Regions from separate parts of the Micromonospora fiedleri genome, predicted to be linked through region 1. Evidence: riboswitches for the same ligand, from Rfam matches in the RefSeq annotation. Region 1 holds a riboswitch; each other region holds the start of a gene.

Region 1 (9,620 bases):
CGGCCGGTCAGATCGGTTCGCCCTGTGAAGGGCGTCCGGTGGGGTCGTGGGGTGTTCGGGCCCGAGGATCGTCGGCCGACCGTGCCTGGGCAGCCTCGTCCGCCCAGTCCCGACCACGCGGGGCGTCCTGCTTCTGCCGCTCACGTTCGGCGGCCTGGTCGACGGGCTCACGGTGATGATGCGGCATGACGGTCCTCGCGATCTGGTCGCCGGTACCCGATGGCACCGGTCCGTCTGCGGTCCCGCGACGGCTACCCGACCCGATCCCCGGCAAACGCTCGCGAGCGTCGGCGTGGTGACCGCCGGGCGGGGTATGCCTGTCGTACGCGACATCGGCGCCTGCGGGGTGGGCCGGTCCCGGCGACGCCTGCGGGGATCGGCTCGGCGGTGGGGGCGGCTGGCCCGTGATCGGGAGGATGACGATGGACGTTCGGGGCAATGCGGTGACGATCCCCGCCGGTGGGGCTGATCTGCCGGCGGACCTGCTGATTCCGGCCCAGCCGGTGGGAGCGGTGCTGTTCGCGCACGGTAGCGGCAGTTCGCGGCACAGTCCGCGCAACCTCGCCGTGGCCAGGTCGCTGAGTGCGGGCGGGCTCGGCACCGTACTGGTCGACCTGCTCACCCCGGCGGAGGCCGAGGCGGACGCCGTCACCGCCGAACTACGCTTCGACATCGACCTGCTGTCCCGCCGCCTGGCCACGATCGTGGACTGGCTGGTCTCGGAGCAGCCCTTCGACACGGCCCGGATCGGCATCTTCGGCGCCAGTACGGGTGCCGCCGCCGCCCTCGTCGCGGCAGCCCGACGGCCCGAGCAGGTGTACGCCGTGGTGTCCCGAGGCGGTCGCCCCGACCTGGCCGGCACCGCCCTCGGCCAGGTGCGCGCCCCCACCCTGCTGCTCGTCGGCGGCCTCGACGAGCCGGTGATCTCGCTCAACCGGCACGCCCTGGACCAACTGACGGCCCCGGCCGACCTGCGGGTGATCCCCGGTGCGACACACCTCTTCGAGGAGCCCGGCACCCTGGAACAGGTAGCCGAGGCTGCGGCCGACTGGTTCCACGATCACCTGCACCCCCAGCTCACCCGGGCCTGACACCATCGCGCCCTCCCCCGTGCCCGTCGTCGACAGGCACCAGGTCCCACCTTGGCCCCTTTGCTCTGCTTCAACCCACGCACAGTTCCCGACCAGGATCCGTTGCGTGGGTTGAAGCAGAGCAAAGGGGTTGAGGCGGGGTAGATGGTCGGTCAGCGACGGGCGGGGTTACCAGGCCGGCGTCGTCGAGGGCGGACAGCGTGTAGCCCCACTTGACGCTTGCGCGGCGGGCCGGAGTGCCTGTACCTCAGCCGGGTGCGGGATTTGCGGTGGCCGGGGGTTCCTCGGGTGCCGCAGGTGCCGGTCGGGGTGCTGCGGCAGCCTGGCGTTGGCGCAGCACGCTGTCGATGACCCGCCAGGCGACGGCGGCGATCGGCACCGCGACAAAGGCACCGGCGATGCCGGCGATGAGGGTGCCGGCGGTGACCGCCAACAGGATCACTACCGGATGCAGCCGTACCTGTCGCTTCATCACCAGTGGTTCCAGCAGGTTCCCCTCGATCTGCTGCACGGCGATCACCGCAGCCAGGGTGAGTAGCGCCGTGGTGGGACCGTTGGCGGCCAGCGCCACCAGCACCGCGACCGCGCCGGCCACGGTCGCCCCGATGATCGGCACGAACCCGCCGATGAACGTGATCAAGGCCAGTGGGAAGGCCAACGGCACGCCGAGAAGCACCAGTGCCAGGCCGATGCCGATCGCGTCGATGGCCGCGATCAGCATGGTGCCTCGGGTGTACGACCCGAGCGTGCGCCAACCGACCCGCCCCGCCTCGGCGGCGACCTCCCGGTTCGGCCCGGTCATCCGGCGCAACGTCCAGTGCCACATCGCCCGGCCGTCCTTGAGCAGGAAGAACAGCAGCACCAGGGCGAGCAGGGCGGAGCCGAACACCTCGGTCACGGTGCGGGCGCTGGCGACCGGGTCGACCTCCTGCTCGGTGGCCGCCTTGCGTAGCTGGTCGATCAGACCGTCGAGCTGTTGGTCGGTCACGGGCAGAGTGGAGGTGATGAAATCCCGGGTGCGCCCGAGGCCCTGCTGTAGTTCGTCACCCAGTTCGCTGAACTGGTTGGCGGTCAGGTTCCACACCAGCACCCCGAGGCCACCCAGGATGCCGAGCAGCAGCAGGACGGTGAGCAGCGCGGCCAGCGAGGCAGGCAGCCGCAGCCGGCGGAGCGCGAGTTGTACCGGGTCGAGCAGCGCGGCAAGGAAGAAGGTGGCGGCCAGCGCGATGGCCAGCGGTGTGACCAGCAGCGTGATCCGCGCCAACAGGTAGAGCCCAGCGGCGATCACCACCAGGCAGGCGCTCCACACCACAGCGGTGCGCACCAGCCAGGGCAGGGCCGTCCACGTCTGCCGTGGCCCGGCTTCTGCCGCTGCCGCCCGGTGCGCCGCCTCATCGGGCTCGCGCCCGGCACCCCCCGCTGCGACCACGTCGCCCTCCTCGCGTCGGCGAGGTCCTACCCACCCACCCTCCCCCCGACACCCCCATCCCATCCCGCCCTCCGGCCTTGGTTTCGGCTCGCGGCACCGGTCCCTCGCGTTGATCAAGAGGTTTTGGTCGGAAATCGGGCTGAGGCAGACCAAAACGTCTTGATCAACGCGGGCTGGGGGTGGGTGGGGAGGGGGTTGGGTGTGTGGGAGGGGTGGGGAGGGGGTGGGTTAGTAGGCGGGGGCTGGGGGGCGGGCTATGGGGGTGGGGGGGATTTCGCGGGTCTGTTCGGGGTTGGCGTGTTCGGTGGTGGGTGGGGTGGGGTCGGTGAGGAGAGGGAGGAGGGAGTCTTGTTGGTCGGCGGCCAGGAGGGCGGTGGTGGTTTCGGCTCGCAGGTTGCGGGCGGCTGCGGCGGCGACCTCGGCGGCGTGCCAGGCTTCCTGCTCCCGCTCCCGGGCGACCCGCTGTCGGGCGAACAGGTGGTCACGTATCGCCCGGCGCAGCACCAACTCCTGCTGGACCGGGTGCAGGCGGGGATCCCAGCCGCGGTGCGCGAAGACATCGCTGAGCTGCTCCACCGACAGTTCCCGCCGCCAGTACGCGTCCAGCACCGCCCGGTGCAGCCAGCGCTCCCGGTCGGCGTACTCGGCGGGGGTGCGTGGGGTGTGCGGCAGCGGCATGCTCGCGGCTTCGGCCAACCGGCGTACGTCCGCCTCCGCAGTCTGGTACGCCTCCCACGCCTGCTCGGCCTCGTCCTGTGCGGCGAGCCATTCGTCGCGTCGGCGGCGAGCCGTTGCCTCGGCGCGGTCGGCGGCCACCATGACCTCTTCCGCCCAGCGATCTTCTTCCCGCTGCTCCGGCGGGGTCGGCAGGGCGGCTTCCCGGATCCGGGCACCCGCGTCGAACCGGAGTCGCCGGGGACGCAGCAGCAGGCCGGAGACGGCGAGTACGACGATGCCCAACAGGCTCAGCCAGATCACGGCGGCCCGGGACACGTCGGGCAGGACGGCGGAGAGAGCGATCTGCATCATCAGCACCTCGTAGCGGATGGGGTTCGTCGACTGTGCTGGAAAGGGAGGAACAGGGCTGGGCGGCGTCTCGCCGCGGCAGACTCCGACTGCGGCCCGGTGGCCGTGGCCTGCAACCCGTGCCGTGGTCCGCGACCGCGACTCGTGGCCGTCGGCTGCAACCTGTGACCGTGACTCGTGGTCGGGCGGGTCCTCACCGGCGGGTGGCGTGTGGGTGCCGATGCCGGTCAGGTGGTGCGAGCCCGACCCGACTCGGCCAGGTGAGGTTGCAAAGCCAGCCAGTGGTCGTGAGCCTGCCGAGGTCAGGCGGTCGGAGGGCCGCGCCGGGTCGGTTCACCGGGGCCGGCGGCGAGGCGTACGGCGGCAGGCCGGGCGCTGGCGCGGACGGCTCCGGCATCGGTGTGCTCGGAGTGCGGCACCACGGCTGCGGCATGCACAACGCTCACGGGCGAGACGAGCGCCGACTCGTCCCGGGAGAACAGCGCTGACGTGTTCCAGGACGAGAACAGCGCTGACGCGTTCCAGGACGAGGTGAGCGCTGACGCGTTCCAGGACGAGGTGAGCGTCGACTCGTCGTTGCGGGGCCGGGTGCGCGTTGACGCCAGGGTGAGTGTCGACTCGTTGTTGCCGGGCCAGAGGGCTCGGGCGGTCGCGGGGGCGTCCCCGGGGCGGTTGGGCAGTGCGGCGGCGGGCGGGGCGGCCGGGAGGTCTGCGGTGCCGTCGGGTAGGCCGGTGGCTGTGATGCCGCCGAGGCCGACGGCCAGGATGAGTGCCGTCAGCGCCAGGCGGGTCAGATCCGCCAGCGGGCAGCGCGTCACCGACCACAGTGGACGGGTGAACGCGAGACTCGGCACGCGGTCAAACCTATCGCCCTTGCGGGACAACCGCAGCGGCCCGTTCGTTCAGGGGTGGCGAAGGCCACCACGCGCGGGACGGATGTGCGGCAGGGATCCGGGCTACGACGTGGTGCCGGCCACTGGCTCCTCGGTGAATAGCGCCAGCAGGTCGCCGACCTGGCGATCGGCCTCGGCGGGGTGCCGGAATCGACCGGACGGGTTGAGGGTGTACTCGTTGCGTCGCCCGACGCGGGTGCGCTGGAGGTAACCCTCGGCCTCCAGGTCGGCGACGATGGCCTGAGCGGCCCGTTCGGTCACGCCCACCTCGTCGGCGACGTCGCGGAGCCGGGCGGTGGGGTTGCGTGCGATGGCGAGCAGTACGTGCCCGTGGTTGGTGAGAAAAGTCCAGTTACGGGCGTTCTCCCGCTCGCCTGTCGTTGCCATGTCGCCCATCGTATGGGCCTTTCAGCTTTTTCGGGCTATGCCGTCGGGCCCTGCACCCGCTCGGCCCGGAGCGCAAGCGTCCGGGGATACCTGAAATCCATATCACGCATTCCTTGACGCGGCTTGCGCTGCGTGTGACCGTTGGACCAGCCCGTGACCAGTGTCGGCCCGGGATGACCAGGCATCGCATGAGTAGCGAGGGGGCGCCGGATGAGTCGACCCGGACCGATCGGAACAGAGCTGCGGCCGGAGCGGGAACTGCTCACCGCGGATCTTCCGGGCGCGCCACAGCTGGCGCTTGCCGAACTGATGGCCGGTAATCGGCGGTTCGTCACCGATACGGCGTGGCATCCCAATCAGAACGCCGGACGTCGCGCTGCCGTCGCCGGCGAGCAGCATCCGTTCGCGGTGATCGTGGGCTGCTCCGACTCCCGGCTGGCCGCCGAGATCATCTTCGATCGCGGGCTGGGTGACCTCTTCGTGGTCCGTACCGCCGGGCACACCGTCGGCCCGGAGGTGCTGGGCAGCGTCGAGTACGCGGTGTCGGTGCTGCGTACGCCGCTGGTGGTGGTGCTCGGGCACGACTCCTGCGGTGCCGTGCAGGCGGCCCGGGCGGCGCTGGCCACCGGCACTGCCCCCACGGGTCACCTGGGTGCGGTGGTGGACGCCGTGGTGCCCAGCCTGCGCCAGGCGCAGGCCGCCGGGGTGAACGACCTGAACGAGATCGTCGACATTCACATCGCGCAGACCGTGACGGCGATGCTGGGATCGTCGGCGACGCTGGCCGCCGAGGTCTCCGCCGGGCGTTGCGCGGTGGTCGGCATGTCGTACCGGCTGGCCGCCGGCGAGGTCCGGGCGGTGGCTGCGGAACCGGCGGAGCTGGTCGCCGAGGTCGCGGCGCCCGTCGCCTGACGGCGAGCGCCGGGCCGCCGAGGGCGTCAGCAGACGAGCTGAGGGCCGCCCCACCGGACGGCGGGACGGCCCTCGAAGCGATGCTGGACGTGCGCTAGTACATCGAGACGTGCACGTGGTCTGTGTGGTTCGACGGGCCGCTGTAGGAACTCCAACCGGTCGCCGGGAACCAGATCTGCCGGTTCCAGATCACGTAGTAGACACCCAACCGGTCGGCGTTACGGACCAGGAACGCGGCCAGGTTGTTGCCGTAGATCCGGGTGTCGTCGTTGTACCAGGGGCGGAAACCGCTGTTCTGCAACGACCAGTCACATGCTCGGCCCTTGGGGTGTTCCCACTTGTCACCCGGTCGGTAGCAGCCGACGAACCGGTTGAAACCGGCGCGCTTGACCTCCTTGTACATGTGCAGGGTGCGTGCCGTGATGCAGCCGGACGTGGTCGGGTCGTTCTGGTTGCACGACTCGGACTTCCAGCCGCCGTCGGCTGCCCGGTTGGGGCCGGGTCGGGCGACCGGAGAGGTGGCGGCCACCAGGCCGCCGGTGAGACCGACGCCACCGACCAGGCGGAGCGACTTCTCCGCGTCGCTCTTCTTGCGGGCCATGTCGTTGGTCAGCTTCTGCTGCTCGCGTACCTCGGCGTCGAGCGCCAGCTTGGCCGTCTCGGCGCGGCGCTTGACCGCGTTGACCTCACCCAGCTTCTTGCTGTTGACCAGGTTCAACTCGTCGAGCGCGGCGGCGCGGTGGATGAACGAGTCGGGGGCGTTGCTCTGCAACAGCATGGCGATCGCGCCCACCCGGCCGGTCCGGTACGACTGGGTGGCGATCTCGGCGACCTGTGGGGCGAGGGCGTCCAGGTCGGCCTCGGCGCGGCGGACCTCGACGGCGAGCTTGAGCTGCTTCTTCTTGGACTTTTCCAGCTTGGACTTGGCCTTGGTGTAGTCCCGGTTCGTCGCCTCGATCAGCTCGTTGAGCATCGGCGGGTCGTCGTCATGGCCGGCCGGTTTGGGGGGCTTCGGCGCAGCCGTCGCCGGCAGCGGGCCGGCGAAGACGGCGAACGCGGCGAACACGGCCACCACGGGCGTCAACCAGCGGCGTAGGGGTGCCGTCACTGTCTTCCCTTCCATCGACCGCCGACCGGGTTAGCTGACGGGTTCGGGACGGAAGTGGCCCCTACCGCTGGTGCGGATTCACCCCACGTACCTGGGTTCCCGGCTCGCCTGGTGGCGATTGGGCGGTGGCACCGCAGGCGCCGGTGCGCGCCTTCGGCGGTGACCGGCAGTGAGGTTACCCGACGGTCGGTCTGGTCCTCTACGCGCCGAACCCGGCAAGATGTGTCATTTCGTAATCGCACTGGGTGACGAGTGACACGCTTGTCGATCCTTTCGGTCGGCGTGCTCACGTTGAGGAGTGTCACCATGGGGTGTCGGTGCTCCTGTCCGGTTCGGGCCACTCCGAACGGGTGGCGGGGGGCGTGTGACGGGGACGCGGTGTGCTGAGGGCCTGGAGCGTCTCGGCCCGGTCCGTCGCCGGTCGCGGCTGGGCGACGGCCACGTCGTCGGGTGCTCCGGGCGCGGCGTTCGCGCCGGTGCGGCGCCGTCCGGCGGTGGTCACCACCGTGGCCAGGGCGGTGGTCAGCGGTACGGCGGCGATCAGCCCGAGCGTGGCCACCACGCTGCGGACGATCTCCTGGGCGAGGAACTCGCTGGTCACGATCTGACCCAGCGCGCGGGAGTCGGCGGTGAGCAGGAGCAGCAGCGGCAGCGACGCGCCGGCGTACGCCAGGACGATGGTGTTCACCACCGAGGCGATGTGCGCGCGGCCCACCCGTGTCGCCGAGCGGTACAACTCGCGGCGGGACAGGTTCGGGTTGGCGTGCGCCAACTCGGTGACCGCCGCGGCCTGGGTGACCGTGACGTCGTCCAGGACGCCCAGTGACCCGATGATGATGCCGGCCAGCAGCAGGCCGTGCAGGTCGACGTCGCCCCGGAACATCGACAGGGTGGTGGCGTCCTCGCTGCCGAAGCCGGTCAGGTGGGTCGCGTTGGTGGCGGCTAGGCCGAGCAACCCGGTGAGTACGAGCGCGCCGAGGGTGCCGAGTACGGCGACCGAGGTCTGCGCGGACACCCCGTGCGTCAGGTACAGCACCACGAACATGATCAACGCGGCGCCGACGATGGCGACGATCAGCGGCGGCTGGCCGGCGCTGATGCCCGGCAGCACGAAGGTGAGCAGGATGGCGAAGCTGGCCGCGAGGCCGGCCAGGGCGGCCAGCCCACGCAGGCGTCCGAAGGCGACGATGGCGGCGGCGAAGAGCACCCCCAGCCAGATCAGTGGCATACCGCGCTGGTGCTCGGCGATGTTGTAGGTGCTGATCGCCGGGTCCTCCGGGTCGATCAACGAGACCAGGATGACGTCGTCGTCGACGCTGACCGAGGGTGCGCCCGGCCCGGCCGGGATGGGGGCGTCCACGTGCTGGCCGGCGTCCGGGCCGTCCTGCACCCGTACCGTGACGGTGCCGCACGGGCCACCGGCCGTCGTCGGGGTGCCCTCCGGCACCGCGGGGTTGGGCGGACAGGGTTCGGTCACCACCCGGGTGACCGTGCCGTGGTACCGGGGCAGGTCGTCGCCGGCCTCCGGGCGGGGGGCGTCGCGCGGCCAGAGCACCAGCGCGGCGACCAGCGTGGCGAGGAAGAGGGGGACCACCGTCACGATGAGGATCCGCCGCACCCCGGGTGGGGTGGGCGGAGCGGCACGGCTGTGATCGGCGCCCATTCGATAGTCTCCCAACGATTTCTTCAGCGGAGTACGTGTCGGCGGGCGAGTCGGTTCAGCCCGACCGTACGACTCTCGCGGTGGGCGGCCGAGGCGGCCGGAACGTGGCGGAACCGCTGCGTACGGTGAGTGTCGGGGCGGCCGTCGTCGTCGCCGGGCAGCGGCGGCGGTGCGGGTGCGCGTCCGGCGGCGCGGTGGGCCGGAAGGCGCGGATGTCGGCAGGCCATCGTGTGCGAATGGTAGCCAGCCCAGGAACGGATCGCAGGACGCGTGGGGTCCGTCGGCGGTTCGTGAGCCCGGGCGGTGGTCGACGGGTGGGCCGGAGAGTGGGTCAGCCGCGCTTCATCAGACGGCCGACGGCGGCCATCATCTCGGTGGCCATCTCGTCGGCGCGGCCCTCGGCGGCCCCGGTGTGCATGCAGTGCCGGGCGTGCCCGTCGAGCAGGCCGAGGGCGACCTTGTCGAGTGCGGCCTGGATGGCGGAGATCTGGGTGAGCACGTCGATGCAGTAGCGATCCTCGTCGACCATCTTCTCGACGCCGCGCACCTGGCCCTCGACGCGGCGCAGCCGGGCGAGCAGTTGGTCCTTGCTGGCGGTGTAGCCGCGGATCGGCGTCGGTGTGGTCATGAGCACGAGGATAGCCTACCCCCAGGGGGTATGCTACGGTCGCGTTGGGGATACCCCCCTCGGGTATGTTCGTGGCACCGGCCGCCCCTCGGCCGGGCCAGGCGGAAAAGGAGAAGCCCCATGGTCACCACGACCTACCAGGTGCAGGGCATGACCTGCGGACACTGCGTCAGCGCGGTCAGCGGCCAGGTCGGTGCGCTGCCCGGCGTGACCGACGTGACGGTCGACCTGCCCGCCGGTCGGGTCACCGTCACCAGCGAGCAGCCGCTCGACGAGAACGCGGTACGCGCGGCCGTCGACGAGGCCGGATACGAACTGCTCGGCGCCTGAGGCGACCGGCGGCGGAAAACCGAGGTGCAACGATGAACACAGCGACGAAGCTCACCGGCTTCGCGCTCGGCCTCGCGGCGATGTTCGGCGCGGCGTACGGGGTCGGCCAGGTGACCGGCTCCGCCGCCCCGGTCGTCGCCGACGGCCATGACA
Region 2 (9,620 bases), on a different contig from region 1:
AGGTGTACACCCCGCCCACGGACGTCCGCCCGGCGGCGACAGCGGCGACGCGCAAGCCCAGCCCGATCTGGCTGCCGGTCACCGCCGTGTCGTTGATCGTGTTCGGCATCGGCTGGCTGGTGGTCTACTACCTCTCCGAGCAGGAGTACCCGGTCATGGAGCTGGGGTACTGGAACCTGGCGGTGGGTTTCGGCGCGATGGTCGGCTCGCTGATCCTGCTGTCTCGCTGGCGCTGATCCACAGCTCATCCGGCAGCGCCGGGTGAGTCGTCGAGGGCCCCGTCGCGCGGATGCTGCGGCTGCCTCCTAGGGTGGGCGCAGGGCGGCGTGGCCCAGGTGCGAGAAGACTCACGTTACTGCTGGGTAACCTTGCGCGTAGGCTGCACTGCATGACCGAGCGGGACGGTCATCGACCGGTCCGGTTCGAGGTGCGCGGCGGCTGAGGTCGCGTACGCACCTCCGACCCGGTCGCCGAGCCGCTCGCCAGGCAGCAGACCGGGAGGCCAACTCGATGGGCAGCGTCCAGATCGTCACCACGATCCTCGCGGCCGCCATCACCGCCGTTGCGGTGTGGCTTGCGGTGCGCGCGGTCATGCAGATGACGGCCGTGATCCGGCTGGGTCAGCCCGACCCGTCCCGGTTCGGTGACAAGGCCAGCCGCACCAGGACCATGCTCGCGGAGACCGCCGGGCACACCCGGATGCTGCGCTGGAGCGTGGTCGGCGCGGCGCACTGGTTCGTGATGGTCGGCTTCATCGTGCTGTCGCTGCTGGTGCTCGAAGCGTACTTCGAGGTGGTGTCCCCGACCGGCGGGCTGCCGCTGATCGGCGGCTGGGCGCTCTACGGCCTGGTCACCGAGTGGATCGGCATCCTGGGCATCGTCGGCATCGTGGTGCTGATCGCGATCCGGCTCGCCAACCGGCCCACGAAGGCCGGTCGCCGCTCGCGGTTCACCGGGTCGACGATGTGGCAGGGCTACTTCGTCGAGGCGGTCGTCCTCGCCGTACTGATCATGGGTTTCCTGATCCGGGGCTTCAAGGTCGCCACCGATCACTTCGAGTACCCGACCTGGGCCACCCCGCTCAGCCACGCGGTCGGCTCGGCGCTGCCGGACTGGCAGTCCGGGGTCAGCGTCGCCGCCCTGATCAAGATCGCCATCTCGATGACCTGGCTCATCGTGATCTCGCTGAACGTGACGATGGGTGTGGCCTGGCACCGCTTCCTGGCCTTCCCCAACATCTTCTTCAAGCGCAAGCCGGGTGCGGCCGGCTCCGGCCTCGGCCCGCTGCGGCCGATGATGAGCGACGGCAAGCCGCTGGACTTCGAGGAGGCCGACCCCGAGAAGGACCAGTTCGGGGTGGCTCAGGTCGAGCAGTTCACCTGGAAGGGCCTGCTGGACTTCAGCACGTGCACGGAGTGCGGCCGGTGCCAGTCGCAGTGCCCGGCGTGGAACACCGGCAAGCCGCTGTCGCCGAAGCTGCTGGTGCTGAGCCTGCGGGATCACGCGTACGCCAAGGCGCCCTACCTGCTGGCCGGCGGCGGCAAGGACCTCACCGGCGAGGAGAAGGCCACCGCCGCGCAGCTCGCCCACGTCGACGTGCTGGCGCTCGCCGAGGCGGAGAAGCCGCTGATCGGCGACGCCGAGGCCGGCGGTGTGATCGACCCGGACGTGCTCTGGTCCTGCACCACCTGCGGTGCCTGCGTCGAGCAGTGCCCGGTGGACATCGAGCACGTCGACCACATCGTCGACATGCGGCGTTACCAGGTGCTGATCGAGTCGAGCTTCCCCTCTGAGGCCGGCGTGATGCTGCGCAACCTGGAGAACAAGGGCAACCCGTGGGGTGCGCCGCAGAACACCCGGGAGGACTGGACCAAGGGCCTCGACTTCGAGGTGCCGCGCGTCGGCGAGGTCGACGACTTCGAGTACCTGTTCTGGGTGGGTTGCGCCGGTGCGTTCGAGGACCGGGCCAAGAAGACCACCCGCGCGGTGGCCACGCTGCTGAACGAGGCGGGCGTCTCCTTCGCCATCCTCGGTGAGGGCGAGACCTGCTCGGGTGACCCGGCCCGCCGCATCGGCAACGAGTTCGTCTTCCAGATGCTCGCTCAGCAGAACGTGGAGACCCTCAACGAGGCGTTCTCCGGCCGCGAGAAGGCCAAGCGGAAGATCGTCGCCACCTGTCCGCACTGCTTCAACACCCTGGGCAACGAGTACGGCCAGCTCGGCGGCGAGTTCGAGGTGGTGCACCACACCCAGTTGCTGGCGCATCTGGTCGCCACCGGCAAGCTCACCCCGGTGCAGCCGGTCGACGGCGGCGTCACGTACCACGACCCGTGCTACCTCGGGCGGCACAACCGGGTCTTCACCCCGCCGCGTGAGGTGCTGGGCAGTGCGCTGGGCGCCGGCGAGATCACCGAGATGCCGCGCAACAGCGAGCGCTCCTTCTGCTGCGGCGCCGGTGGCGCGCGGATGTGGATGGAGGAGCGGATCGGTAAGCGGATCAATGTGGACCGGGTCGAGGAGGCCATGTCCACCGGGGCGAAGACCATCGCCGTCGGCTGTCCGTTCTGCTCGACGATGCTCACCGACGGAGTGAACGGCAAGGGCGCCGGCGAGCAGGTCGAGGTGGTCGATGTGGCGAGCGTCCTACTGCGGTCGGTCCGCCCCGAGCAGGCCCGGGGCGCTGAGGAGGGCGAGCCGGTCGGCAGCTGAGCAAGGCCTGAACAGCTACGGGGTACGGCGGGCTCACGTGGTCCGTCGTACCCCGTATTCATATTTACCCGCGTGACTATAACGAAATGATCGACACCCTTTGTGCGCAACCGGTCGCGCAAACGTGAATCGTTCGTTGGTCGCCTTGATTCCGCCCGGTGCCTTCCCTAATGTTGGGCACCGACCGCCGTAGGTCGTCTGTTCCGCCCCTCTACCGCCCGCGGGACACCCGGCGGTCGGTTGCAAAGGAGTCGCTGCCGGTGGCAACCATGCCCCTCCATCGTCACGTGCCCGGACGGTCGAGCCGTCCAGGTGGTCTGCGGAGAGCCGCTCACCGTCTGCTCGTCCTGGTGGCTGCCGCCGCAGTCGGCGCTGGCCTGCTCTCCGCCCCCGCGCACGCCGAGCCCTCGGTGGAGGAGATCGAGCGTCAGATCGACAAGCAGTGGCAGCAGCTTGAGCCCACCATCGAGCAGTACAACAAGGTGCGGTCGCAGCTGAAGGTCAACCGGAAGAAGTCGGCCGACCTGCAGAAGAAGATCCAGCCGCTGGCCCTGGAAGCCGAACTGGCCATGAACCGGGTGGCGGACCTCGCCTCGCGGTACTACGTGAACGGACCGTCCCAGGAAATCGGCGCGGTGCTGCTGAACGCCAAGCCGGACCTGCTCGGCGAGCAGATGGCCATGCTGGAGCGGCTGGCGGCGTACGAGCGCCAGCAGCTCGAGAGCGTGATGAAGGTCCGCAAGAAGTACGACACGCAGAAGGCCAAGCTCGACGCGCTGATCGCCGACCAGGAGGCGAAGGAAAAGCAGCTCGCGGCGAAGAAGAAGCAGATCGATGCCAAGATCAAGCAACTTGAGCGGTCGCTGCCGGTGACCACGGTCAAGACCACCAACTGCCCGACCATCAACGGGGTGGTCAGCGCGGCGGCCCGCACCGCCATCAAGGTGGCCTGCGCCCAGGTCGGCAAGCCGTACGTCTGGGGTGCCACCGGCCCGAACTCGTTCGACTGCTCCGGGCTGACCCAGTACGCGTACAAGGCCGCCGGCATCTACCTGACGCACTTCACCGGTGCGCAGTGGAACGAGGGCAAGGCCATTTCCAGGTCTGAGGCCCGCCCCGGCGATCTGGTCTTCTTCCGCAGTGACCTGAGTCACGTCGGCCTCTATCTGGGCAACAATCTGATGGTGCACGCACCCAGAGCGGGCAAGCCGGTGAACGTCTCCCCGATCACCACGATGCCGATCGCCGGGTTCCGCCGACCCGGCTGAGCGAGCAGACAGGAACATCACCAGGGCCCTCGGTCAAGCGACCGGGGGCCCTGTTCGTTGTCGGATTTGTGCACCGTGAGTGATGGTGTGGATGTGTTGCGTATCGACGGGGATCGTCCCTACGCTGGGCAATCGTCGGGTCCGATGGCAGTTCCGTCCACCAGGGGCGGTAACGGTCCGACACCGCCGAGTCGCTTGCGCGAGCCGGGGATCCAGGTTCCCGGGGTGAATCCGCGATCACCGCGGTAGGGCGCTCCCTTCCCGCCCGAACCCGTCAGCTAACCCGGTAGGCGGTACGGGAAGAAGGAGTACGGAGCCCGGTGGCACACCATGCCCCGCGGCCACCGTCAGCACGGCCGGCGACGCCCGGCCCGACGACGGCTGCGCCGCGATCCCGCTGGTACCGCTGCACCACCGCACTCGCCGCCCTGTCCGCGACCGCCGTCATGCTGACCGGCGGCGCGACGGCGGCCCACGCCGAGCCGACGGTCGACGCCATCGAGCGCCAGATCGACGCGGACTGGAACCGGCTCGAACCACTCATCGAACGCCACAACGCCACCCGGCAGGATCTCGCCGGCAAGCGCCGGGAGGCCGACGCCCTGGCCGCTCGGATCGCACCGCTTGAGCAGCAGGTCGACGCGGCGATGACCCGGGTCGGCGCGCTGGCGGCACGGGCGTACAAGGGCGGCACGGTCGGTGCCGTCAACGCCCTGCTGGACAGCAGGTCGCCCGGCGAGGTCGTGGAGCAGATCGGCCTGCTCGACCGCTACGCCCACTTCCAGCAACAGGACGTACGCGAGGCGAGCGAACTGCGCGACGAACTCACCACCGCCAAGGCCGGGCTGGAGCGCACCATCGACCAGTTGGCCCGTACGGAGGCCGAGTTCGCGCAGAAGCGCCGCCAGATCGACGCCGAGATCGACCGGTTGCAGCGGCTCCGGCTGCGGGCGTACGGCAATGGAGGCGGCGGCCCGCTGCGTCCGGCGCCCTGCCCGGCCGGCTATCCGGGCGGGCCGGCGGGGGTGGCGGTGAAGTTCGCCTGCGCCCAGATCGGCAAGCCGTACGTGTGGGGGGCCGAGGGACCCCACGCGTACGACTGCTCGGGTCTGATGCTGGCCGCCTGGGCGCGGGCCGGGGTGGCGCTACCGCACAACGCGGCCCGGCAGCGTCAGGTCACCGCGTCGGTCAGCCGCAGCGCCCTACGCCCGGGTGACCTGGTCTTCTACTACCGCGATCTGCACCACGTCGGCATGTACGTGGGTGACGGCTGGGTGGTGCACGCCTCCCGCGCCGGTCAGCCGGTGAAGATGAAACGGATGGACACCAGCCCCATCCACAGCTTCGGCCGACCCGGCTGAGCGTGGTCCTGGCTGAGCTTGGGCCTGGCGTTGGCGTGGTCCTGCCGGAGGCGTGGGCCTGGCGTTGGCGTGGTCAGCGGGTCGGCCAGGTGCGCCAGTTCTGCCAGGCCCGGCTCGGCGTCGGCCCGCGCTGCCCCTGGTAGCGGGAGCCGTAGACGGCCGATCCGTACGGGTGCTCGGCCGGCGAGGAGAGCCGGAAGATGCAGAGCTGACCGATCTTCATGCCGGGCCAGAGGGTGATCGGCAGGTTCGCCACGTTGGACAGTTCCAGCGTGACGTGCCCGGAGAAGCCGGGGTCGATGAAGCCGGCGGTGGAGTGGGTGAGCAGGCCCAGGCGCCCCAGGCTGGACTTGCCTTCCAGTCGACCGGCCAACTGGTCGCCGAGGGAGATGACCTCCAGGGTGGAGGCGAGCACGAACTCGCCCGGGTGCAGCACGAAGGGCTCGCCGTCGGGCACCTCGACCGGTGAGGTCAGGTCGTCCTGCCGGGTCGCCGGGTCGATGTGGGTGTAGAGGTGGTTGTTGAAGACCCGGAACAGCTTGTCCAGGCGTACGTCGATGCTGGACGGCTGCACCAGCGTGGGCTCGAAGGGCTCCAGCGCGAGCGTGCCCGCCTTGATCTCGGAGACCAGGTCGCGGTCGGAGAGCAGCATCGCCACACCATACCGATATGGCTGACCTGCGTGTCGCGCTACCTGTCTAGAACGTATGTTCGATAAGATGTCGACATGGCTTCCTGGTCCGAATTCGCCGCTGACGAGCCTCGACTCGCCGACGAGATCCGCCTTCTCATGCAGCAGTACGGCCCGGGCTTCGGCTACCTGGCCACGGTCCGCGCCGACGGCGGGCCCCGGGTGCACCCGGTCTCCCCGGTGATCACCGACGACGGTCTCTACTGCTTTGTGATCGACTCGCCGAAGCGGCGCGACCTGGAACGCGACGGCCGCTATGCCCTGCACTCCTTCCCGCCGGAGGAGAGCGACGACGAGGCGTACGTCGCCGGTCGGGCCTGGCCGGTCACCGACGACGCCACCGTGGCCCGCCTGGCGCTTGCCGCCCGCGCCGCGCCGCAGGTCGACTGGCGGCTGTTCGAGTTCACGATCGAGGTCGCGATGCTCAGCCGTCGCGGCCACGCCAACTCCGACGTGCCGGGCGAGCACGGCGGGGTGCCGGCCGTCCAGGTCTGGCTCGATCCGACAGCCACCGCCCCGCAGGCGCAGCGGCCCGCGTCGTTGGCGGCCCACTCCGCCCGTCGCGCCCGCTGCGCGGCCTGACACCAGCCGGTGCCGGCCCCGTCGAACGGGACCGGCACCGGAGGCGGTACGTGCCGAAGGGCTCGCGTCAGGCGGCTCGGTAGGTGTTCCAGGCGCTGATCATGCGGCTGGCCTGGCCCGGAGTGAACTGGTACATGCAGGAGTCGTACGAGTAGTCCATGAAGTTGGTGATCGGGTCGAGGCCCGGGGCGGAGCAGGTGTCCCGACCGGTCGGGCAGCCGCTCGCCGGGGAAGCCTCCGCCGGGGTGTCCGAGACCTGGTCACCCGAGCCGGAGCAGCCGCCCTGGAAGGTGTGGTACAGGTTCAGCCAGTGCCCGACCTCGTGGGTGCCGGTGTCGCCCTGGTTGTAGTTGGTGGCCGTGCCGCCGGGCAGCGACTCACTCAGCACCACGACGCCGTCCATGCTGTTCAGCGTGGTCTGCGGGAAGGTCGCCCAGCCGAGCAGGTTGTTGCTCAGCGCCCCCAGGTAGATGTTCAGCGTGTTCTTGCCGCCGACCCGCAACTGGGTCTTCATCTGCCGCTCGGCGGTGGTGCCCTGCCGGATCGGGTACCACGACGTGTTGGTGACCCGGTTGATGCTCTGCAACTGGAAGGCGAAGGCGGTCGCCGCCCCACCGGTTGCCCCGCTGAACGCCTGGTTGAGCACGTTGATCTGCGATTGGATCATCGAGTCGGGGATGTTTCCGCCGGCGCGGGTGGTGTCCCTCCGGATCACGTGCACCACGACCGGGATGGTGACCGACGCGGCGGCGGCCTGGGTGCCGAGGTTACGCTGACCGACCCGCTTGGCCCGCTCCTGGAGCAGGTCGGCGAACTCGGCCTCCCGCTGAAGGACCTGGCTCTTGGTCAGCTCGTTCGGGTCATGCGCGAGGACACCGCCACCGCGGACCCGGGCCGCACTGCCGGTCGGGTCCGCGCACTCCTCGTCGGCGTGCGCGTGCCCGGCGGCCATCGCCGGGCTGGCGGAGATGGTGGCGGCCGGCAGCGCGCCCACCGTTACCAGGCCGAGCGCCATGACCAGTGACGTCGATGCGATGCCGGCGAGGCGCCGGTTCAGCAGGACGGGACGGAGTCCCATAAGCCCACCTCTTTCTGTCGACGCGACCGGGGGGTTGTGTCGCGCCGTGCGGAAAACGTGGGGCAGACGTTACAACCCATCGATAGATTTGAGAATGGGCATATGTTGCTGACCTGAAACTTCTTGCCGCTCGGTGGGCTGGCCCGCCGGCTGGGGTGGCGGGCGGGGTGCCTGGGTGCACGGGGGCAGTGACTCAGGTACAGTGGTCCCGCTTGCGGGTGTAGTTCAATGGCAGAACATCAGCTTCCCAAGCTGACAGTGCGGGTTCGATTCCCGTCACCCGCTCCACGATCAAGGCCCTGGCCAGGACGCGAGTCCCAGCCAGGGCCTTCGTGCAGCGCCTGAACGATGGCGCGGTCAGCTTCCGCCGTCGCGTGTTGGTAGATCAGCGCGGTACCTACACTTCGGGCTGTGGACCAGGACGAGGTTGTGGTCAGGCTCAGCCACGACGAGGCGCTGGTGCTGTTCGAGTGGTTGTCCCGCACCGATGAGCTGACCAACGACTTCGGCGACTTGGTTGAGGACCAGGCCGAGCAGCGAGCGTTGTGGAACCTCACCTGCCTCCTCGAATGGGTGCTTGTCGAGCCCTTCCGCCCCCGCATGACCCACCGTGGTCGCCGCGGCCGGGCCAGCGACCCGGAATGGCAGCAACGCAACCGGCTGACCCGCTCAGCAGCCCGCATGCGTGCGGAGCACGTCGACCGGCTGACCGACACGCTCAGTAACCTGCCTGCCAAGATCGGCGCACCGATCCTGGCCGCCTGGAACACCAAGGAAGACCTGCTCGAACTGCACCGGCTCGCCACCACGATCGAGACCTGGTGGCCCGAAATCCTCGCGTTTCTGCACACCGGCATCACCAAACGCCGGCTCCGAAGGCACCAACCGCGTCATCAAAACCGTCGCCCGCGATGCCTACGGATTCCGCAACCCCGAGAACCAGCGGCAACGCACCCGCACCGCCACAATCCGCCGCCACCGCGGACACCTCAACCCCGCTTAACTTCGAAGAGCCCGTATGCGGGGCAGCCGCTCCAAGGTCAAGGCATTTCGCGTCGCTGCGCGACAGCCCTGCAGGCCCCCGGGTGCCGGGCAGGCCAGGGGTCTGCCCGGATTCACGCGCCGCATCCCTATCACGGCCTTGTCGCCCCACTTGCGCCCTGGCTGCTTGCGTTGCCTACTCACGCCTCATTCCGGCTTGACCTTCTCAAAGTCACGCGCTGACTGTGGCAACGCAACCCTCATCATATATCGGCCATACGATTGAGAAAGCTGTTCCTTGTAGGGGGAATTAAGCCGCAAGCGATTCCCCATCTTCCGAGCCGCTTCCTCTACAGCAGCCTTGTCCATAAGTCGGAGATGATGAAAGTCCACGATTGTCCACTCAATGGCGGGCGGGCCATCGAATTCCGGCAGTAGGGAATAGGCGATGGCGACACCTTGAGTAAGAGCCTTCCGGAATTCTGTTCGCCGGCCGTTCTGATCGTGCTTCGCAAAATCGCTGTATCTTAGCGCAGAGGCGAGCAGGACCTGGGGGATCTTGTTATTCTCGAGGTCGCAAGATTGGCTAAGAACCACCCAAGTGCCACGAAGGGTTTGCACTGAGATACGACCAGGCTGAGTGATGTCGTGGACGACACGCGGCGCCGCAAGATGGAGCACATCTCCCTGCTCTAACTGCTCCTCGTCCTGTACCACTTCGTACCAATCTAGCGCCACTACCCTCGCCCTACTCTGCAAACAGTTTGATTGCCGTTAGGTCTGGCTCTGAGATTCGGTGCATCAGAGGAGCGTCCTCCTCAACTAGGATGTCTTCAAAAATCTCGACCTCACCAAACGCCTCTTCGCGGATAGCAAAGTCGTAGTCGATGACGTCCTGGTCGAACCACTGAGGTGATCTCAGCAGCGCAAAAGTGTTGATTAGTACGACA
Region 3 (9,620 bases), on a different contig from region 1:
CCAGCTGAGCGGGGTGCCGCGTGCGACGTCGGCGGTGAAGTGGCGGCCCAGGACGCGGTCGATTTCCACTGGGGACAGCCCGCCGGCAGGTCGGATCGAGCGGACGTTGGCGGGGGTGACCTCGTCGCCGGCGCGGACGTCCGCTACCACGTAGAGGGAGCGGCGGAAGCGTAGTCCTTCCCGTTCGGCGGGGGTCGGGCCGATGGCGGTGCCGCCGAGTGCCGCGTGGGCCCGTTCCGCCTCGACGACCAGGGCCGACAGTTCCGCGGGGTTCAGGGAGAAGTCGGAGTCCACGCCGCCGTCGGCCCGGTCCAGCGTGATGTGCTTCTCGATGAAGCAGGCGCCGAGGGCCACCGACGCCACCGGCACGCCGATGCCGGGGGTGTGGTCGGAGAGGCCGACCGGTACGCCGAACGCCTCGGCGAGCACCGGGATGCGGCGTAGGTTGCTGTCGGCGGGTGGTGCCGGGTAGGCGGCGGTGCAGGCCAGCAGCACGATTCCGCCAGCACCGGCGGACCGGGCCGTACGGACCGCCGCGTCGATCTCGGCCAGGGTGGCCATTCCGGTGGAGATGATCACGGGTTTGCCGGTGGCGGCGACGAGCCGGATCAACGGCAGGTCGACCAGCTCCGAGGAGGCGATCTTGTATGCGGGCGCGTCCAGCCCTTCCAGCAACTCGACAGCGGTGGCGTCGAAGGGGGAGGAGAAGACGGTCAGGCCCCGCTCGCGGGCCCGCTCGAAGATCGGACCGTGCCACTCGTACGGGGTGTGGGCCCGCTCGTAGAGCCGGTACAGGTTCTGCCCGCCCCACAGCTCGTGGCCGCCGGAAATCCGGAAGGCCGGGGTGTCGACGTCGATGGTGATGGTGTCCGGCCGGTACGTCTGGAGCTTCAACGCGTGCGCACCGCTTTCGGCCACGGCGTCCACGATGGCCAGTGCCCGATTGAGGTCACCGTTGTGGTTGCCGGACATCTCCGCCACCACGAAGGGACGTTCGCCGGTGCCGACCAGATGCGGCCCGATCTTGAGCGTGGTCATCGCGTTCCGTTTCCGTGTGTCCGCACCAGTGTGCGAGGTTGCGTGGGGTCGGACCCGGCGTCGTGGTCGGCGTCGGGGCCGGTCGTCGCGGGTGGTGGGGCCGCCGGGCCGCGTAGCCTGCCGGCCAGCCGGTGAGCGCGGCGCAGTGCCACGTACGCCAGGTAGTTGTTCCGGTCGACCAGCCGGTGCTTGAGCCCGGCCACCCCGCCCGGCCGGGGGTAGCCGCCGCCGGGTAGGTGCCGGCGGTAGTGCGCGGCGACCCGGCGGAAAAAACGGCGCCGCAGGTGCGGGTGCAGCCGGTCGTCGTTGCCGACCACCACCAGGAAGTGGTTCACCATGAGGTCGAACAGTTCCGCGTGCCAACGCCCGTCGGGGTGGTGCTGCCGCAGCCAGGCGAAGAGCCGGTCGTACTGGTCGAAGGCGTCGAAGTGCCGGCCGCTGCGGGTCGAGGTGATGGCGCCCTGGCGACCCTGCCGGTACAGGTAACAGACCCGGTCCAGCACCGAGATCCGATCCGCGCCGATCAGTAGCGGATGGCTGAACGGGATGTCCTCGTACCAGCCGGGGTGGAAGCGCAGCCCCAGCTCAGCCATGAACGCCCGGCGTACCACCTTGTTCCAGGCGGTGTGTTGTACCCGCAGCAGGTGCGGCCGGTCGACCAGCCGCACCACGCCGGATGTCCCGCGCAGCAGGCGACTGCTGGCGTCGATGTCGCGACGTCCACACTCGTGCACCCGGAGATGGTCGATCATCATCACGTCGGGCCGGTCCGTACGCAGCCGGTCGAGCATGGCCGCGATGGTGCCCGGCGGCAGCCAGTCGTCACTGTCGACGAACCAGACGTACTCGCCGGTGGCCACGTCCAGGCCCGCGTTGCGCGCGGGCCCGAGACCGACGTTGGTCTCCAGGTGCAGCACCCGCACTCCGGGGTGGTCGGCGGCGTACTCGCGCAGCAGTTGTCCACAGCCGTCCGGTGAGGCGTCGTCGACCGCGATCAACTCCACCGCCGCCGTCTCGTCCGCGGGCACGTCCTCACGAATCGAGTCGAGGCACTGACGCAGGTACGCCTCGACGCCGTAGACCGGCACGACGATGCTCAGCAGCGGCGCTTGCGTCGGCTGATTGACCACGCCGACACCCTCGACCGCCCGGATGGACAGGACGGGAACCAGACATGGCCGGCAGCGGTGAACCGATTGAACAGCGTGACAGCGTACGGTCACCGATCACCCGACGAGTGGATCGATCAGTCAGCGGGTAGGGTGCCCGACGGGCGACGCCGGGTGGCCCCGGCAGCCGATCGGAACGGGCCAACCGGCCCTGGGGAGGGGAGACGCGTGCCGCCGACGCCGGAGGTGCCCGCATGACCAGCGCACCGGTGGCGGCACCGCCGGGCTCCGCGACCGACCGGGCCCTGGCCAGCCGGCTACCGTCGTTGACCGGGCTGCGGTGGATAGCCGCGCTGCTGGTCTTCGGCTTCCACGCCGGCACCATGCGGATCATCGCCGAACCGGATTACCAGGCGGTCGTCGGCAAGGTCTTCACTCTGGGCCTGTCCGGAGTGCAGTTCTTCTTCATCCTCAGCGGCTTCGTGCTGGTCTGGTCGGCCCGACCCGGCGACTCCCGGCGGCGGTTCTGGCGGCGCCGGTTCGCCAAGATCTATCCGAACCACGTCCTGCTCTGGGCGTTGGCCATGGGGGCCGCCGTCTGGTTCGCCGATCCGATCAACCCCGTCGCGGCGCTGGAGAACCTGTTCCTGATCCAGGCCTGGGATCCCCGTCCCGGGTACTTCTACAGCGTCAACAACGTGAGCTGGTCGCTCTCCTGCGAGCTGTTCTTCTACCTGTGCCTGCCGCTGGTCCTGCCACTGGTACGCCGGGCTCGGCCCTGGCAGCTGTGGGCCGTGGTGATCGCCGTACCGCTGCTGATCCTGGCGCTGTGGCCCGCCCAGACCCTGGTGCCGGAGCAGAGCCGGTGGTGGTTCACCCAGGTGTTCCCCCTGGTCCGCTCGCTGGAGTTCTGGATGGGCGTGGCCGCCGCCGAACTCATGCTGCGCGGGCGGTGGCGGGGTCCCGGCCTGCCACTGGCGAGCCTGATCTTCGTGGTCACCTGGGTGGCCGCCGCCGAGTGGATCCGGGCCGAGTTCTGGGCGGCGCTGCTGGCGGCGGCGTACGTCCTGGTCATCGCCGCGGCGGCGGACGCCGACGTGCGGGGGCGGCGTTCCCCGCTGCGGTCGCGTCCGATGGTCTGGCTCGGCGAGGTCTCGTTCGCCTTCTACCTGGTGCACGTGTTCGTGATCATGACGATTCTCCGGATCACCGGGGACTGGGGGACCGGCCTGCCCGGCTGGTGGGGCCCGGCCGCCGTGATCGGCTTCCTGGCGCTCACGCTGGGGCTCGCCGCACTGGTGCACCGCTTCGTCGAACAACCGATGATGCGTCGCCTGGCCCCGCGCCGGTCCCCTCCCGCTGTCCAGCCTGGACGGTGAGCTCACTCCGCTGACCCGCGGCGCTCCGGGCAACCCGAATCAGGTTCTTCGCTGCGACACGCCCGGCGGCAGTGCGGCCCGCGGGACCTGGCGGTAGCGTGGCAGCGTGCTCCCGATCGTCCCCACTCGTCCTCCTCTGTGGTGGTTGGCGCGTCGGGTGGCACGGCTGCTGACCGGATTCGCCGTCGCCGCCGCGTTCGCCGTCGGTGCCTGGACGATGCCCGCACCCGCCGCTCATCCCGGTGATCTCGGACCGGCGGCGGGCCCTGCCGGGCAGCCCAGCATGGTCAGCTTCGCTCCGCCGACCGAGGCGCTGGCATCCGACCGGTGCGCCGCGATCCCACCGACGGCCGATGAACTGGTGAGCGGCGGCGACGACCGCCCCGGCGCTGGCGCCGCGACGACACCGGTGCCGTCGGCGCGGACGGAACAGGGCGTCGACCTGGCCGGCGCGGCTGCCGACGATCAGCCTCCTGCGGTGGACGCCTCGGGTCTGCGGTGCGGCCGCGCCCCGCCCGGCGCCTGATTCCCGCCCGTACCGTCGGTTGACCCGGACGGCCCTCGTACGGCTGTCCCGGTTGTGCCTTCCGCATTCCGCGCCGGCCGCCCGCCTGCGACGGGCCGCGGCGATCGGGCCCCCACCGTGGGTGTCCCGCCGCGCTCCACCACCTTGACGATCCGCCGCTACCCGGCGACCCGACACCGGCGGCACCCCCAGGCCGCCACATCCGCTCCCGCGAGGTATCGACATGGAGAAGACCGTTCTCTACCAGTTCCTGATCGACGCGCCTCGGGCCGCCGCCATCTGGTCGGTGCTGCTGGTGCTCGCGCTGGGCGTGCTCACCGCGCTCGTCGCCCGACCCGAGCCGGCCCCGCCGACCGACCGGACCCCGGACCTCCCGGACAACGACGAGGTCGCGGACCAGCGTCGCTACGCCGGTGAGGTTGCCGTCGCGGCGGCGGGCGCCGCGCAGAACGCCGGCCGCCACCGGGCGGCATGGCACCGCGCGCAGACGGAACTCGACCGCGCCTGGGCCGCGTACGACGAGGCCGAGGCCGCCGCCCGACGGCTCGCCGCCGCCACCGCCTGGCCCAGCCCCGGTACGCCCCGGACCCCCGCCGAGTACGCGGCTCGGGAGCGCTGGCTGCACCACGCCGCGATGACGGCATACTGGCGCGGCGACCTGACGGGGCGGCAGCTCGCCGACGCGCTGGCTCACCGGGCCGGCTGGGATCCCCGACGGCACCCCGCCGAGCAGGAGATCTTCCTGGCCCGCGTGGTACGTGACGGCCGCCTCGCGGCGTACCAGGCCGCCGCGCAGCAGGAACGCGACGCCTGGCGGACCGCGGAACTCGCCGCCGACGCCGCCCGCGCGCTCTCCACCGAGGCGTACGCCGCAGCGCAGCGGCTACGGCCGAACCCGCTGCCGGTGCCGCGTCGGGTGGTCGTCGGCCGGCCCGCAGCGGCCCTGCGCTGGCGGCCGGCCCGGGTGGGATGAGCCGTCGCCTCCTCGCCAGTTCAGCGACAGGTGGGCCGAAATTCGGTGACCCCGGTCACAGCAATTGCCGAATCGGTCAACGTGGGTCAGACGTCGAAGGCGGGGCGCAATGTGCGGGGCATTGTGAACGTCCGGTCCGGTTACCGCCTCGACAGGGATGTCCGCGAGTGCTGTCCCATTGAGCGACGACAGTTCCGCGATACCCGAAAATAATCGCACCGGGCCAGGTTTAAGCAGGTCAGGGCAGGCTTGGCAGGAGCGATACCGACCAGTAGTGTCGCCCTGTCCGGTGCGGTAAATGATCGCAAGTGGCGACGCCGCGCCGACCCGCTCAATCGTGATCACACGAACCGGGGAACCACTGCACCACTTGGGGTGAATCCGCGAGCCACGGCTCGCGGTAGGGCGATCTTCCCGCCCGAATCCGTCAGCTAACCCGGTCGGCGGTGTCGGAAGGAGTTCCTGTCCTCGTGCAGCACAATTCGATCCCCCCGATATTCCCCCGCCTCCACGGCACCGTGGTGCCTGCGCTCGCCGGTCCGCTCTCCGCAGCCTGAGCCAGGCCCCACCCGTCCACCCCTCAGCCCGTGGAGGATCTCGTGAAGCACACCCTCAAGCGTCAGCTCCGTAAGCTGGCCACCGAACGCCCCTATCAGCTCCTCGCCACATCGGCGGCGGCCCTCGTGCTGGCCACCGGCGCCGGTGCCCTGGTCGCCCGGACCGACGACAACCTGGGCGACGCGCCCACCGCGACCGCCGTGGCCGAACTGCGCGACGACAGTGCGGCCTCCCGTTCCCTGGCGCGGGTCGCCACCGCCCCCAGCAGCGCCGCTCCCAGCAGTGCCGACCCGAGCAGCGCCCCGAGCAGCGCCGCCCCCGGCAGTGCCGCGCCGAGCAGCGCAGCTGCCTCGCCGTCGGCGCGGGCCGCCACCGCGGACCCGGACGTGGCCAGTAAGAAGGCCGCCCCGAAGCCGCCGGCGGAAAAGGTGCTGTCGTACGACTACCAGGCCCAGATCAACGGTTACTACTGCGGCCCGGCAGCGGTGCGCAACGCGCTCAGCGCCGCCGGCATCGAGCGCGGCCAGGAGACCCTCGCCGCCCAGATGGGCACCACCTTCGCCGGCACCAACTCGGCGTACGACACCACTCGGGCGCTCAACGCCGCGGTCAAGGGCGAGCCGTACAAGACCACGATGATCCCCGGCGGCGCGGCGACCCCGGCCCAGATGGACCAGCTTCAGGCTGATGTCGTGGCGGCGATCTCCGACGGGCGTGGCGTCGTGGTGAACGTCGCCGGCAGCGTCGTGGACACCGCCGGTGGCTGGCACTCCTTCCCCGGCGGCCACTACGTCGCCGTGGTCGGCTACGAGGACGAGGGCCGGATGGTGAAGATCGCCGACTCGGCCGACGCGTCGTACTACTCGTACTGGTTGAGCACGATCGACCTGGCCAACTGGGCTGCCACCCGGGGCTATTCGTCCTGATACCTGCTGTTCGTGCCGGGCGTCGACCCTTCGGGGTCGGTGCCCGGTGTCGTATCCCGGTCGCGGCTCTCGCCGACCGGCCCGGGCGGTGGCAGACTGCCCGACATGATCACGGAGTCGGGTGAGCGGGGCAGCGCGCCGGTGTTGTTGCTGCTGCACGGGATGGGCGCCACCGGCGACGTGTGGCTGCGCTGCGCGCCGCTGCTGCACCAGCGGTGGCCGGGACGGTGGATGGCCCCCGATCTGGCTGGCCACGGCGCGTCACCCCCGCTGCCGGCGTACTCGTTCGCCGCACTCGCCGATCAGGTCGCCGCGAGCCTGCACCCCGGCGATCGGGTGATCGTGCTGGGCCACTCGCTCGGCGGGGTGGTCGGTCTGGCGCTCGCCGCCGTGAGCCGGGCGGTCACCGTCGACGCGGTGGTCGGGCTCGGCATCAAGGCGGTCTGGTCCCCGGCGGAGTTGTCCCGCGCCACGGATCTGGCCGCCCGCCCGGTCACCTGGTTCGACAACCGCGACGAGGCGGCGCGCCGGTACCTGCGGGTCGCCGGGCTGGCCGACCTGCTCGGCCCGGAGGATCCCGCCGTGGCGGCCGGATTACGGCAGGAAAACGGCCGGTGGCGGTTGGCGATGGACCCGAGTGCCTTCGGTGTCGGCGAGCCCGACCTGGGCGCCCTGCTCGCCACGATCGACGCGCCGGTCCTGCTGGCCCGTGGCGAGCACGACCCGATGGTCACCGACGCGCAGCTCAAGGAGTACGGCGTACCGGTGGTGACGCTGCCCGGGCTCGGCCACAACGCCCACGTCGAGGATCCGGCGGCCGTACTGGCGCTGCTCGACGCCGTACGGTGACCGGTCCTGGTCAGGGCCGTTCGCCGTCGCCGGCCTGCTCGGGGGAGGCATGTTCCGTGGACTTGCGTAACCACAGGACCACCCCGAGCACTCCTGCCACTGCGCTGCTGATCGCGATCGCTGTCTCCGCCAGTTCGGGCCAGTCGTCCATGAACGGGTAGACACGCGAGAGGACCATCCCGACGAAGCAGTACAGCAGCAGAGCGACGGCGACGACGCGCTGGAGAATCATGGCCCTCATTGGAGCACAGTGTCGCGAGCGACCGTCGGGGCACCATCCACAGTGTTCAGAACTGAGCCGGCCGCCCGCCGGGCCGGTACCCGGCGGCGGCATCGCTCAGGTGGCGGGGGAGAACGGGGCGTCGCTGGCGGACCGGGGGGCCGGGGCGGCCCAGTGCGGGTCCAGTTCGCGCCGGGCGGCGGTCAGGAACCCCTCGGCGTACGTCTCGGTCGGGAAGTCCCCCAGGTACCGGCGGCGGGTGGCCCACCGGGCCTCGGCCAGGGGGTCGGTGTCCAGCAGTCGGGTCAGCACCTCGTCCACCTCGTCCAGGTCCCGACGCAGCACGTAGCCGGAGGCGGCCAGCGGGAACCGTTCCAGGAACCGGTCGCCGTCGACCCCGGTGTCGGTGACCGCGTACGGCTTGCCGGAGTGCAGCCAGTCGGACACCACCCCGGAGACGTCGGAGATCAGGGCGTCCGCGCGGTTCACCGACTCGGCCAGGGTCAGCGCGCCGGCGGCGGCACCGAACAGGTGCGGGCGACCGGTGCGGGCCCGGTCGGCGGCCAGCAGGTCGTGCAGCCGCCCCAACTGGCGGGCCGAGGCCGGGTTGTGGGCGGTGTACGGGTGGGGCCGCACGATCACCGTGGCCCCCCGGTCGAGCAGCCGGGTCAGCAGGGCCTCGGCGAACGGCAGAGAACAGTAGTCGGCGTCGGCGTGGTGCCCGGTCCAGGTGGGGGTGTAGAGCACGGTGGGGTTCGGCAGGTGGCGGACCGGGCCGGTGCGCACCTCGATCGCCTCGACCTGGGGACGGCCGACCACCACGAACTTGTCGGCCGGGATGTCCACCCCGGCCCGGGCGTACCGGTCGATGGCCGCCTCGCCCGCGACGAAGATCCGGTCGAAGATCGCCGACACCGGGTTGGCGCTGGAGGCCTTGTCGCTGTCGCCGTGGTGCAACTGGATGTGGGTGAGCTGGGTGAAGCGCAGGCAGTGGCTGTTCTTGGCGCCGTGGTTGACGTAGAACGCCGCGCGCAGGCTCGGCACCAGCACCTCGTCCATGGTGCGCAGGGTGGGGCAGTAGAGCACGGGAGCGGTGGTCGCCGCTGCGATGACCGGCAGCGCGTCCGGCTCCCGCAGCATCACCACGAACGGCCGTCCGATCCGCTCCAGGTACGGCAGCCACATGGTGACCTGGTACTCGGACCCGGGCGGGGCGGAGAAGTAGAGCAGGAACTCCGGCTGGTGCCGGCGCAGCTCCCGGGTCACCGGGGAGTCGCCGGAGGCGGGACGCAGCCGCCGCTGGGCCAGCTTGACGGCGACCGCGCCGACGGCCCCACCGGCCAGCAGGCTCGCCGCCAGGGCGACGACGGCGGGCAGCGTCGCCAGTGCGGCCAGCGCCAACACCGCGAGCAGGGCGGCCACCAGGTCACCGAGGCGGGCGGTGACCTGCGGCACCCAGGTGCGTACCGGCAGGTTGGCAGCGCGCAGTTCCAGGTGCCCCGCGTCGCGCAGCGGGCCGGTGAGCACCATCAGCCCCAGCAGGATCAACGCGGTAGCGGCCAGGGCCGGGTCGAAGCCGGCGTCGAGCTGCCGGGCGTAACCGACAAGCACCCCGGCCGCGATCAGCGTGGTTTCCGCACCGCTGTCCGCCCCGGGGCGGACGCGACGTTCCCAGACCGTGGCGGCGAGGGCGAGCACCGAGAGCGCGAGCCCCCAGGTGGTCGCGCCGGTGAGCGCGACCACGATGAACGCCAGGACTGCCGCACCGGTGGCCAGGCCCCGGGCGGCCAGCTTCCTGACCAGGTCACCACGCATCTCGGTGTTGCCTTCCGCGGTCGTCGTGCGTCGGTCAGCCGACGGGGGTGGTGCTGGTCGGCCGGCTGCCCTGGGCCGGCACCACGGGGGTCGGCGCCTCGCCCGGGGAGCGGCGCACGTCGATCACCTGGCCGGTGAGCTCCGAGACGAGCACGTCCAACGAGGCCTGGGCGACGATCTCGGCGGCGAGCAGCGTGTGCTCGGGCTCGGCGCCGAACGCCTTGGTC

Evidence for each region. Region 1 has a riboswitch for cyclic di-AMP ahead of JMF97_RS27350 (coiled-coil domain-containing protein). Riboswitches for the same ligand answer to the same signal wherever they lie in the genome.
Region 2: it holds a riboswitch for cyclic di-AMP, as region 1 does, so the genes downstream of both, JMF97_RS12645 (C40 family peptidase) here and JMF97_RS27350 (coiled-coil domain-containing protein) in region 1, are expected to answer to the same signal.
Region 3: it holds a riboswitch for cyclic di-AMP, as region 1 does, so the genes downstream of both, JMF97_RS25585 (C39 family peptidase) here and JMF97_RS27350 (coiled-coil domain-containing protein) in region 1, are expected to answer to the same signal.

What each region holds. Positions count from the first base shown of each region.
Region 1 covers NZ_JAETXL010000012.1:122,697-132,316, reverse strand. The annotation lists gene JMF97_RS31570 (hypothetical protein) at 8-187, opposite strand; gene JMF97_RS27380 (dienelactone hydrolase family protein) at 423-1,091, shown strand; gene JMF97_RS27375 (AI-2E family transporter) at 1,339-2,520, opposite strand; gene JMF97_RS27370 (hypothetical protein) at 2,749-3,549, opposite strand; gene JMF97_RS27365 (hypothetical protein) at 3,849-4,400, opposite strand; gene JMF97_RS27360 (helix-turn-helix transcriptional regulator) at 4,503-4,835, opposite strand; gene JMF97_RS27355 (carbonic anhydrase) at 5,136-5,738, shown strand; gene JMF97_RS27350 (coiled-coil domain-containing protein) at 5,833-6,846, opposite strand; cyclic di-AMP (ydaO/yuaA leader) riboswitch at 6,851-6,981, opposite strand; gene JMF97_RS27345 (YibE/F family protein) at 7,148-8,509, opposite strand; gene JMF97_RS27340 (hypothetical protein) at 8,533-8,736, opposite strand; gene JMF97_RS27335 (metal-sensitive transcriptional regulator) at 8,841-9,137, opposite strand; gene JMF97_RS27330 (heavy-metal-associated domain-containing protein) at 9,258-9,467, shown strand; gene JMF97_RS27325 (DUF8832 domain-containing protein) at 9,500-9,620, shown strand, end outside.
Region 2 covers NZ_JAETXL010000004.1:354,107-363,726, reverse strand. The annotation lists gene JMF97_RS12660 (cell division protein CrgA) at 1-236, shown strand, start outside; gene JMF97_RS12655 ((Fe-S)-binding protein) at 511-2,709, shown strand; gene JMF97_RS12650 (C40 family peptidase) at 2,964-3,977, shown strand; cyclic di-AMP (ydaO/yuaA leader) riboswitch at 4,152-4,285, shown strand; gene JMF97_RS12645 (C40 family peptidase) at 4,298-5,338, shown strand; gene dcd (dCTP deaminase) at 5,412-5,990, opposite strand; gene JMF97_RS12635 (pyridoxamine 5'-phosphate oxidase family protein) at 6,066-6,611, shown strand; gene JMF97_RS12630 (zinc metalloprotease) at 6,679-7,689, opposite strand; tRNA gene JMF97_RS12625 (tRNA-Gly) at 7,904-7,977, shown strand; partial or broken gene JMF97_RS32220 (transposase) at 8,281-8,692, shown strand; gene JMF97_RS12615 (hypothetical protein) at 8,878-9,387, opposite strand; gene JMF97_RS12610 (hypothetical protein) at 9,419-9,620, opposite strand, start outside.
Region 3 covers NZ_JAETXL010000010.1:153,102-162,721, reverse strand. The annotation lists gene pseI (pseudaminic acid synthase) at 1-1,038, opposite strand, end outside; gene JMF97_RS25605 (glycosyltransferase family 2 protein) at 1,035-2,168, opposite strand; gene JMF97_RS25600 (acyltransferase family protein) at 2,402-3,526, shown strand; gene JMF97_RS25595 (hypothetical protein) at 3,633-4,052, shown strand; gene JMF97_RS25590 (hypothetical protein) at 4,276-5,025, shown strand; cyclic di-AMP (ydaO/yuaA leader) riboswitch at 5,344-5,486, shown strand; gene JMF97_RS25585 (C39 family peptidase) at 5,613-6,509, shown strand; gene JMF97_RS25580 (alpha/beta fold hydrolase) at 6,615-7,358, shown strand; gene JMF97_RS25575 (hypothetical protein) at 7,369-7,590, opposite strand; gene JMF97_RS25570 (CDP-glycerol glycerophosphotransferase family protein) at 7,696-9,393, opposite strand; gene JMF97_RS25565 (bifunctional cytidylyltransferase/SDR family oxidoreductase) at 9,428-9,620, opposite strand, start outside.